Regions from separate parts of the Bombilactobacillus sp. ESL1092 genome, predicted to be linked through region 1. Evidence: riboswitches for the same ligand, from Rfam matches in the RefSeq annotation. Region 1 holds a riboswitch; each other region holds the start of a gene.
The links. Region 1 has a riboswitch for thiamine pyrophosphate ahead of thiT (energy-coupled thiamine transporter ThiT). Riboswitches for the same ligand answer to the same signal wherever they lie in the genome.

Region 1 (3,286 bases):
TAAAGGTCAACAACCAGGTAAGCATTTATTGCATGCGGCACCATTCCAATATAAGCATGACTTCTTAAATGCAACTTTAGCAGGTTATCATGCTTCCTTTATGTTCTCCTTAGTCTTTGCTGTGATTGGTGTGGTTTTGGCCTTCTTCTTAAAAGAAAAGAACCAGGCTAAAGATGTTGATGTTAACAAAGTAGTAAAGGGGGGTGAATAGGCATGATTTTAGTAACTTTAGTTATCGGTGCAGTCGCTACCTTTATGAGTTTTGTCTATTTAAGAAAACCACTTTTACGGACATTCGCTACGCTTATTGCTTTAATTATTTTCGGATTGTCACTCGTCTTTTTAGTCTTGAATGATTATAATCACTTCGGTATGCACCAAGTGACCGAAAGTAAAACTACCCAGATTTACCCAGCTAAATCAGCTAATGGCTTGAACTTAATGTTGTATAAGACTGTGGGTACTAATGGAAAAGAAACGGTGCAAGTTTATAAAACTGATCCAGATCAGAAAAAGCCCGTTCATTCACAAGTTAATGAAGAGACAATTTCTAATAACCACATTAAGTCCACCACTAAACAGGACGGTTCTTTAAAAGAGACGGTTACGCGTTGGAAGTATAAATCAAATGCGGATAAGATTTGGTTTGGCGTTTCTGGGATGGATAATAAATTAGTTAAACGGGTTAATACGTTCTATTTGCCTAAGAATTGGTTACATTTATCAATGAATCAAGTTAAGCAATTACAAAAGAAAATGGCCCAAATGAAAACGCCAGCTGGTCAAGCGCAAGTTAAAACACAAGCTCAAGCTTATGTTAAACAAAAATTGGCTGCTGCAGCGAAGAAAGATCCTAGTTTAATGACTAATAAGACCAAAATGACAGCTTTGAGTAAACAATATGCGCAAGAATTTCAAACGCAATTGATTAAAAAAGCAGTTGGTCAATAAACTGTGTGACAACAACTAAATGTTCCAAATAGACTTTTGAGAAATTTCTCAAAAGTCTATTTTTTTGGATGTTTTCTTGTGTTTTAACATCAATTCGGTTACACTCGAATTAATTAAATCAGATTATCATCGCAAAGGGGAGCTCTAAATAGCTGAGAGTGATTAAGTTCAGACCCTTGGAACCTGTTTGTTAGTACAAGCGTAGGAATTGTGATGAGTGGTAGACACTCTTTTTTGCGAGATAGTTAAAAAGGAGTGTTTTTTGATGTCAAAAAATAAGTTACAAACGTTGGTTGAAGGTGCAATTATCGTGGCGCTAGCCATGGCTTTGTCGTATATTCCTCACAGTTTAGGAATTTCCTCAATTGAGATTTTGTATGGAGTAGTTCCTTTGTGTTTATATTCTTGGCGCCGGGGTGTTAAAGCCGGCATTATCGCTGGTATTGTGTGGGGATTATTGGATTTGATTTTACGAGGCTTAAGTAGTGGTTCGGTTTTAAATGTGTGGCAAGGAATATTGGAATATCCTGTGGCCTTTGGGGTCTTAGGCTTAGCTGGTCTTTGGGCACCTGTGATTGAGCAGCGGATTCAACAACACCGATCGATTTTGCCAGCAGTATTAGTTAGTAGTAGTGTTGCATTATTTATCAAATACTTTTGTCATTTTGTGGCGGGCGTCTTGGTGTGGGGTTCTTATGCTCCCAAAGCATTTAATCCGTGGACATGGTCGTTATTAGTTAATGGTGGTAGTGCAGTTGCCAGTTTAGTTTTTGCGTTAATCGTCTTTGGCTGTTTAAAAAATATTTTAGTTAAATTATTAAATTTAAAAACAAAATAAATTAAAGATAGTCATTTGAGTTTAATTTCTTTATAATGTTATTGAAAACGTTTATAAAGAGAGGTGCTCTGAATGTACTATGTAGTAATGCAATCGCATGATATCCGTGATAATCTAGCCACTGAGCAGTATTTAATGAATAATAAGGATTTTGATGAACCACTAGTATTGTTTTATATTGAAAGTCCTTGTATTATTGTTGGTCATAATCAAAACACAATTGAAGAATTGAATAACGACTATGTCCGTCAACATCAAATCACGGTTACTCGACGACTTTCGGGGGGCGGCGCAGTATATCAAGACTTAGGTAATCTTTGTTTTAGTTTTGTAGTCGATGCAAAAGATGAAAAGTTTGGTGACTTTAAAAAAATAACCCAACCGCTGGTTGACGCCTTACACCGCTTAGGGGCAACTGGGGCACAAGTTTCCGGGCGCAATGATATTTTAATAGACGGTAAAAAGTTTTCGGGCAATGCCATGTATACCAAGAATGGCAAAACTTTCTCACATGGTACTTTATCGTATGATGTCGATTTAGACGTCTTGACAAAAGCCTTGCATGTACCAAAAGATAAGATTGCTTCTAAAGGTATTAAGTCGGTGCGCAGTCGGGTAACGAATATTCGGCCGTATTTAGATGCACAGTATCAAAATTTAACGACGGAACAATTTCGCGATATTTTGTTATTAAGTCTCTTTCAAGCTGATGATTTAGCGGACATTAAAGATCATGAATACCAAATTACCGCCCAAGACCAGCAAGCAATTGCGCAATTAAAAACAGACATTTACGCTAATTGGGATTGGGTGTACGGCAAATCACCCGAGTTTACCGTGAAGAATCGCCAACACTTTGAGATGGGGACCATTGATGCACGGTTTGTCATTGAGCAAGGCAAGATTAGTCAAGCTAAGTTTTACGGTGATTTCTTTGGTACACAAGATGTTGAACAATTAGAACAACAACTTCAAGGTGTGACTTATGATTATGATCATCTTGCTCAAAAATTACAAACGATTGATTTAGACCAGTATTTTACCGGTATTAAAGCAGCTGATTTGATCAAGCTAGTGACACCTTAAAAATATTTTCCAAAGGATCGCAGGACCGTGTATTATTTTTGCATGCCAGCACAAGATATTCGTGAAAATCTGGCAACCGAACAATATTTAATGAACAATAAGGACTTTGATGAACCATTGGTTTTGTTCTATATTCAAAAACCGTGTATTATTGTGGGACGCAATCAAAATACTTTGGAAGAATTAAACTTAGATTACGTGAAAGCACACCAAATTACGGTCACCCGACGGCTTTCGGGTGGTGGCGCCGTGTATGATGACTTAGGTAACGTCTCTTTTAGTTTTGTGATTAATGCGCAAGATGAGCGGTTTGGTGATTTTCAAAAAATGACCCAACCGATTGTAGCAGCTCTACAGCGGATGGGAGCCACAGGAGTAGAAGTTTCTGGGCGCAATGATTTATTAATTGCT
Region 2 (3,286 bases), 870 kb from region 1:
GCAGGTAATAAAAATAAAAAACTATCGGGATGCTTTTAGTAGCAGAGAATTTTGCTTTTGTTTGTTGCATTTTGCACACACTTTCCGAATAAATACTTGGTTGTGGCAATAAAAAAGTATTCCTCATGCACAGCAGCTAAAACTCACTCCGATCAGTTTTGGCAGTGCGGTATAATAGATATCCGCAACTTGCTTATCCTGTGTGAAAATTAAGCAAGAAGCTTCTGCTATGTATTTTTTAACAAAGAACGTTACTTTAAATGTTAATAATTGGTTCACTGACTTTATTTGAATATTTAAATGGTGATAAAACTATATTTTTTAAATTATTATGCCTTATTATTTAATAATAGTATTTTTTGACCATATAGATCTACGTTTAAAAGAGCATATATATATATATATATATGGAATCTAATTTCTACAGTAAGTAAAATACATTATAGTAATAAATACTAATTAACTAAACAAAATAATTTGTTATCAAAGCCTTATATATTTAAGATATATTATTATTTTTAATGATTAAAGAATTATTTCAGCAGCCAGTGGTAAGGAAAGATAAGTATCAAACAATTTCAAAATTTAAATAACAACTAAAAATATGTTACGTGAAATTTAGATTATTAAACACTTAATCAGTTTTTTTACTGAACGTTGAACACGGTTATATATTTGGATGTATTTTTCACTTAATGTTAATGCAATAAAAATACTTTAGGTAGCTGTGTATTTTGGGTATCAAAATGATACCCAAAGTATGTTTGTCCTAGGATTATTAGCCGTTTTAAAGTCTGGACAAACTGTTCAACGTTCAGTAAAAAAACTGATTAAGTGTTTAATAATCTAAATTTCACGTAACATATTTTTAGTTGTTATTTAAATTTTGAAATTGTTTGATACTTATCAAAGTTAAAAAAGGCTCTAAATAAATAATTATTTAGATGCTTATAAGTTTACCTTTTATTTTTAAAGAAAGTATTAAATATGTTAATCATTAAACATCAGTACTATTTATTAATACAAATTATTTTCATTTCAAATTATAATTATTAAAACCAATTAGTTAATCAAATGGATTATTTTATTATAAATCGAAATAATTCTTTAATCATTAAAAATAATAATATATCTTAAATATATAAGGCTTTGATAACAAATTATTTTGTTTAGTTAATTAGTATTTATTACTATAATGTATTTTACTTACTGTAGAAATTAGATTCCATATATATATATATATATATGCTCTTTTAAACGTAGATCTATATGGTCAAAAAATACTATTATTAAATAATAAGGCATAATAATTTAAAAAATATAGTTTTATCACCATTTAAATATTCAAATAAAGTCAGTGAACCAATTATTAACATTTAAAGTAACGTTCTTTGTTAAAAAATACATAGCAGAAGCTTCTTGCTTAATTTTCACACAGGATAAGCAAGTTGCGGATATCTATTCTTTTTCCAACATTGGTTTCATGCCCAAATACATATCAATTAAATGTTGTACTTTTTATGTAAACGTTATAAACTAGCATCTGTAAACATATAATTATCGCAAAGGGGAGCCTATCTGTGCTGAGAATGATGAAAATCAGACCCTTCGAACCTGTTTTGTTAAGACAAACGTAGGAATTGTGATCAATTGAAAGTATTCTTTTTGCGAAATTGTTGCTGAATCGTAAAAGAATACTTTTTTATTGCCACAACCAAGTATTTATTCGGAAAGTGTGTGCAAAATGCAACAAACAAAGTTGAGTAGTTTATTTTTATTGTGGCTGGGAACAGCAATCTCAATTGCTGAAATTGTTACTGGAACCTTAATGGCTCCCTTAGGATGGGGGAAAGGTATTAGTGCCATTATTATCGGGCACTTGATTGGCTGTTTTTTATTTTTATTACCTGCAGCTTATCTTTCAGCAATTAAACAACAACCTGCTATTGCCGTCACACAAAGTATCTTTGGTAAGGCTGGAGTTGAAATTTTCTCTGGTTTAAATGCGTTACAGTTACTCGGCTGGACGGCAGTGATGATCGTCAATGCACAATTAGCTTTAAATAGTCTGGCACAGAAGTTATTTAATTATCATAATACAGTGGTCATGGCAGTAATTGTAGCGGGATTAATTATTATTTGGCTATTATTGAACCATCAATGGCTCTTTCGAATCAATAATTTAGTAGTTATTCTCTTAGCTATCGGGATGCTTTTAGTAGCAGGAATTTTGCTGACACATTCTTTCCCTCATGCACAGCAGCTAAAACTCACTCCGATCAGTTTTGGCAGTGCGGTAGAACTCAACGTGACGATGGTCTTATCTTGGCTACCATTGATTGGTGATTATACCTATCAAGGACAGCAGCCAGTGAAGGAAAGTTTAGTGAGCGTCCTGGGTTACTTTCTCGGTAGCTGTGCCATGTTTGTCCTAGGATTATTACCTTAAGTCTGCGACAACTAATTCTAACCCTAGCACAAACCAATTTGGGCATCATCGCTTTATTAATTATGATCTTCACAACCTTACCACAACCTTTATGGATGCTTACTCTGCAGCAACCAGTTAGAGATAATTGTGTAGGGCAAAACCATGTCAATTATTGGGCTATTGGTATTACTATATTAGGCTTATTAATTGCACTCAATGTTTCTTTAAAGTATACCAAACTTCTTAAACTTTGTGGGTCTATTTTACGCCATTATTTGCCATTTTATTTGCTCGTCAGTGTCTTCTTAATTAAACGAAAAGCTAAACTTTTGTGGAATTTCTGGTGGTGGTTAGTGGGCGTTGTAGCACTCTTTGCTGCAAAAATTAGACTTCATTGGCGGCACTACCTTATTATTACTGGTGATCATCACCAGCGCACTGCTCATCACGGCTACTTTCAGTAAAAAGTATGATTTTAAATGATTAATGCTGTTACATTAATTAATAGTAGCATTTTTCAAAAGTAAGATTTCTATCAAATTTAATCTCAATTTTTGATTAGTTGTTGCGATATCTATTAAATTTTATTAAAAATTAATTAAATAATAGTCATTATTTGCAATCACTAGTACTGATTTATGCTATATTTAAATTAATCTTTATGAAACAAAGCTAAAGGAGTTGATATCATTAAAAGCCAGATCACACACTGAAGGACCAAGTTAAGTTTTCAACATAAAATTTAATTTGACAAGGATGAAAATTAAAAATGAAACTAAAGTTATCCAGTAGCAGCTTCTTACTTGCCCTAATCGGCTGTTTAATGTTAAGCCGTACAACCAGTTCAAGCAAAAA
Region 3 (3,286 bases), 190 kb from region 1:
GTTTCCCAAGAGAACGGGTTATCGGTACTGGTACTTCACTAGATACTGCTCGTTTACGGAAATTTGTTGGTCAAGAATTAAATGTTGACCCTCGTTCAGTTCACGGCTATATCTTGGGTGAACACGGTGATAGTGAATTTGCTGCCTGGTCTCATGTAACAGTTGGGGGCTTAACAATGGCTGAATTGCGTGCTACTCATCCAGAATTAACCGAAGAAAAATTAGCTGAACTCAATGATACCATCGTTAATGCTGCTTACGACATTATTAATACTAAAGGTGCTACCTTCTATGGTATTGGTACTGCTTTAGCACGAATCTGCCAAGCTTTGTTACGTGATGAAAATACTGTTTTACCATTATCCGTTGGGATGAACGGTCAATACGGTGTCCAAGATCTATACATCAGTTCACCAACTGTGATTAACCGCAATGGTGTCCAAAAGATTTTGGAAATTCCTTTAACTGATGCCGAAAAAGCTAAAATGGACAATTCTGCAGCGCAATTACGGAAAGTTGCTGAAGATAGCTTTAAAGAAGTTGGCATTAAATAATTTAATTAAACAAAAGACTGAATCAGAGATTGGAGCAATCAGAGTAACAATCACTTCAGTCTTTTTTTATGGCCAAATTAATCGTCATTAATTTGTCAAACCCGGAACTTGGCTTTACAATAAAAGGTAATAGATAATGATTGGAGGTTCATCAATGAAGAAGTTCATGATTATTTTATTAGTCTTATGTGTATTATGCGTTTTAGGCGGCATTGCTTTAGAAAATTGGTGGTTAGGTATTGTACCTTTGTTTGTTGCCTTTTGGCCAGCAGCTTATTTTGCTTCCAGCGATGAGTAGTAAAGGAGACAATCATGCTGATTAAATCACTTGTTTTAAAAAAACAATTTTTAACTACGGTTCAAGAATCAGTTACTTTAGCTGAAGCTTTACAAATTTTAGAAGATACTGGTTTTCGGTGTGTCCCGATTTTAGATGAAACGGGAACAATCTTTCGGGGCAATATTTATAAAATGCACATTTACCGTCACAAATCACGTGGGGGTGATATGAACTTACCAGTTACCTATCTAATCAAGAATGCAACCAAAACCATTCCCGTGAACGCTCCCTTTTTTAAAGTCTTTTTTAATATTAAAGATTTACCTTACATTGCTGTTTTAGACGAGAACAACCATTTTTACGGAATTTTAACACATACTAAATTATTAAATATGTTATCTGAAGCCTGGAATATTAATACTGGTAGTTACGTCTTAACGGTAATTTCCTCGGGACAAAGCGGCGAATTAGCAGCTATGTCTTCAATTATTAGTCGCTATGCTAATATTGCTGGTTGCTTAACCTTGGATGCCCGCAAAACAGCTCTCGTACGGCGGAATTTATTTACGTTACAATCGGGACTGACACCAGCTACGCTAGCAAAAATTGTTCATGAACTAGAAGAAAACAACTTTCGCGTAGCCGAAATTGATGATTTGCAAAAGGGCACTATTTTAAACGAGCTCCCCCAAGCTTAAAGTCAATTGAAGAATTTTTTTAATACTAAAATAAGGCTCGGACAATTTTGGTCCGAGCCTCATTTTTTATTTTTTAACGAAATAACTTTTGGATCTTTTGAAAGGTAGATAATTTACCTAATTTAATTAATAATAAACAAGCTACAATAGAACCCATAATGGCTGCGCCTAAAAAACGGGGCGTATAAACGAATAAATATAAGCCACTAGCTGATCCTGTGAACCAGGCCATTACTGGATAAGATAATAATGAACCAATAATGCCCGTACCAATTATTTCTCCCAGAGCAGCTGCCCACGAATGCGGCCAAACTTTGTAAAAGAATGCCGCTAAAAAAGCGCCAAAAACCGCTCCTGTTAAAGCTAATGGCGGAATACCTAAAAATAGCATCCGCATTAACCCACAAATCAAGGCCATCAACGTCGCAGCGAACGGATTCATTAATACCGCCGCAATGATATTGACAACACTCGACATGGGAGCCATGCCCTCGACTCTCAAAATTGGTGATAGGATAAAATCCAACGCAATCATTAATGCTATCACTGTTAATCTTTTGACCTGCAAACTTTGTTTCGTCATCACTGTTTCCTCCAACTATTGAATTAAAGTCGAAGGGGGTTCACAGCCTTAAAAACATCTTGAAGCCAAAATAAGTTCAAGAACTAATCAGCTTCAGCCAGATCTCAAAACAATTCCCTTATCTCAAGATCAGTTATCAACAATTAGCTGCCAGCTTATTTTGTGTCTATTCCTGCGCTAGTATTATCTAGATCAGGTTCACGAGTATGTTCTCAGCTATTTAGCACCCCGTAGACTTTCTAAAATTCATTATAGTAGCTTTTGTTGATTTAGGAACACCCAAATTTATTTTTGACTTAAATATAAATATTGAGCTCGCATTCCCGTAAAGGAACGCAATAATTTTTTAATTGGAACTTTCCGATCTTTTTTCTTGAGTGGGTCATTTACATAAAAATAATGTTGATCAATACCAGTCACAACTACCGAATGAATCAAAGGACTGACGGTCATTGTTCCTGAAGGCGTCTTCCATTTGAGCAAATCATTTTTGGTCACTGGTTGAAAATCTAACGTAGCCAAAATCCAAACTGGTTTCTCATGGTGTATCAAACGTTTTAAATCGGCTGGCTGTAAATTTTCGCCACTGTGAACCTGATATTTGTTACCGACAATTTGCCGACACAACTTACTAATTGGTTCCACGTAAACGCCCATAGCTGCATAACCATCTTTGATATTACCAACAAAACCCTTACGCGGATCACCATGGTGCGTCGCATCTACCAAAAAAGGCTGACGGTCAATCTGAGCTGCCAAGTCATTTTTAGTTTCGTGAAAACCATAGTATCGCAATAACATTGACAATGAAGTCACTTCACAGCCATTTTTTAAAGGATTATCCTCTAGTTGATTTTCGTAAGGTACATCTAATAAAACCTCTTGATGGTAAGTGAACGGATTATGCAGACCATCGGCGGCGATAAACAAATAATAACCTAGACCACCAACTAAGAAGATTGCTAAAAAGAATATGACGAACTTTGTAGTTTTTTTCATATAAATAATTATACTCAGATACTGGCTTTTTTGTACGATAATTATTAATTTCGCTAGTTAAAAAAAGTTAAAACAAAAAATGCCCACAAATTTTTAAAAATTTGCGAACATTTTTGTGAAGACTGCTTTCTCAAATGCTATTTAGTACTTCCACTTACAACGTCTTTTATCG

Region 2: it holds a riboswitch for thiamine pyrophosphate, as region 1 does, so the genes downstream of both, AC3B6Y_RS09120 (SLC5/6 family protein) here and thiT (energy-coupled thiamine transporter ThiT) in region 1, are expected to answer to the same signal.
Region 3: it holds a riboswitch for thiamine pyrophosphate, as region 1 does, so the genes downstream of both, thiW (energy coupling factor transporter S component ThiW) here and thiT (energy-coupled thiamine transporter ThiT) in region 1, are expected to answer to the same signal.

Annotation. Positions count from the first base shown of each region.
Region 1 is NZ_CM176594.1:1,018,509-1,021,794, forward strand. Features, by position in the region: gene AC3B6Y_RS04670 (MDR family MFS transporter) at 1-211, shown strand, start outside; gene AC3B6Y_RS04675 (DUF4811 domain-containing protein) at 214-951, shown strand; TPP riboswitch at 1,077-1,176, shown strand; gene thiT (energy-coupled thiamine transporter ThiT) at 1,217-1,789, shown strand; gene lplA (lipoate--protein ligase) at 1,862-2,875, shown strand; gene lplA (lipoate--protein ligase) at 2,903-3,286, shown strand, end outside.
Region 2 is NZ_CM176594.1:1,887,295-1,890,580, reverse strand. Features, by position in the region: TPP riboswitch at 1,557-1,657, shown strand; gene AC3B6Y_RS09120 (SLC5/6 family protein) at 1,745-2,449, shown strand; gene AC3B6Y_RS09115 (hypothetical protein) at 2,512-2,895, shown strand.
Region 3 is NZ_CM176594.1:1,210,094-1,213,379, reverse strand. Features, by position in the region: gene AC3B6Y_RS05475 (L-lactate dehydrogenase) at 1-554, shown strand, start outside; gene AC3B6Y_RS05470 (hypothetical protein) at 709-852, shown strand; gene cbpA (cyclic di-AMP binding protein CbpA) at 867-1,532, shown strand; gene thiW (energy coupling factor transporter S component ThiW) at 1,606-2,115, opposite strand; TPP riboswitch at 2,268-2,356, opposite strand; gene AC3B6Y_RS05455 (C39 family peptidase) at 2,401-3,114, opposite strand.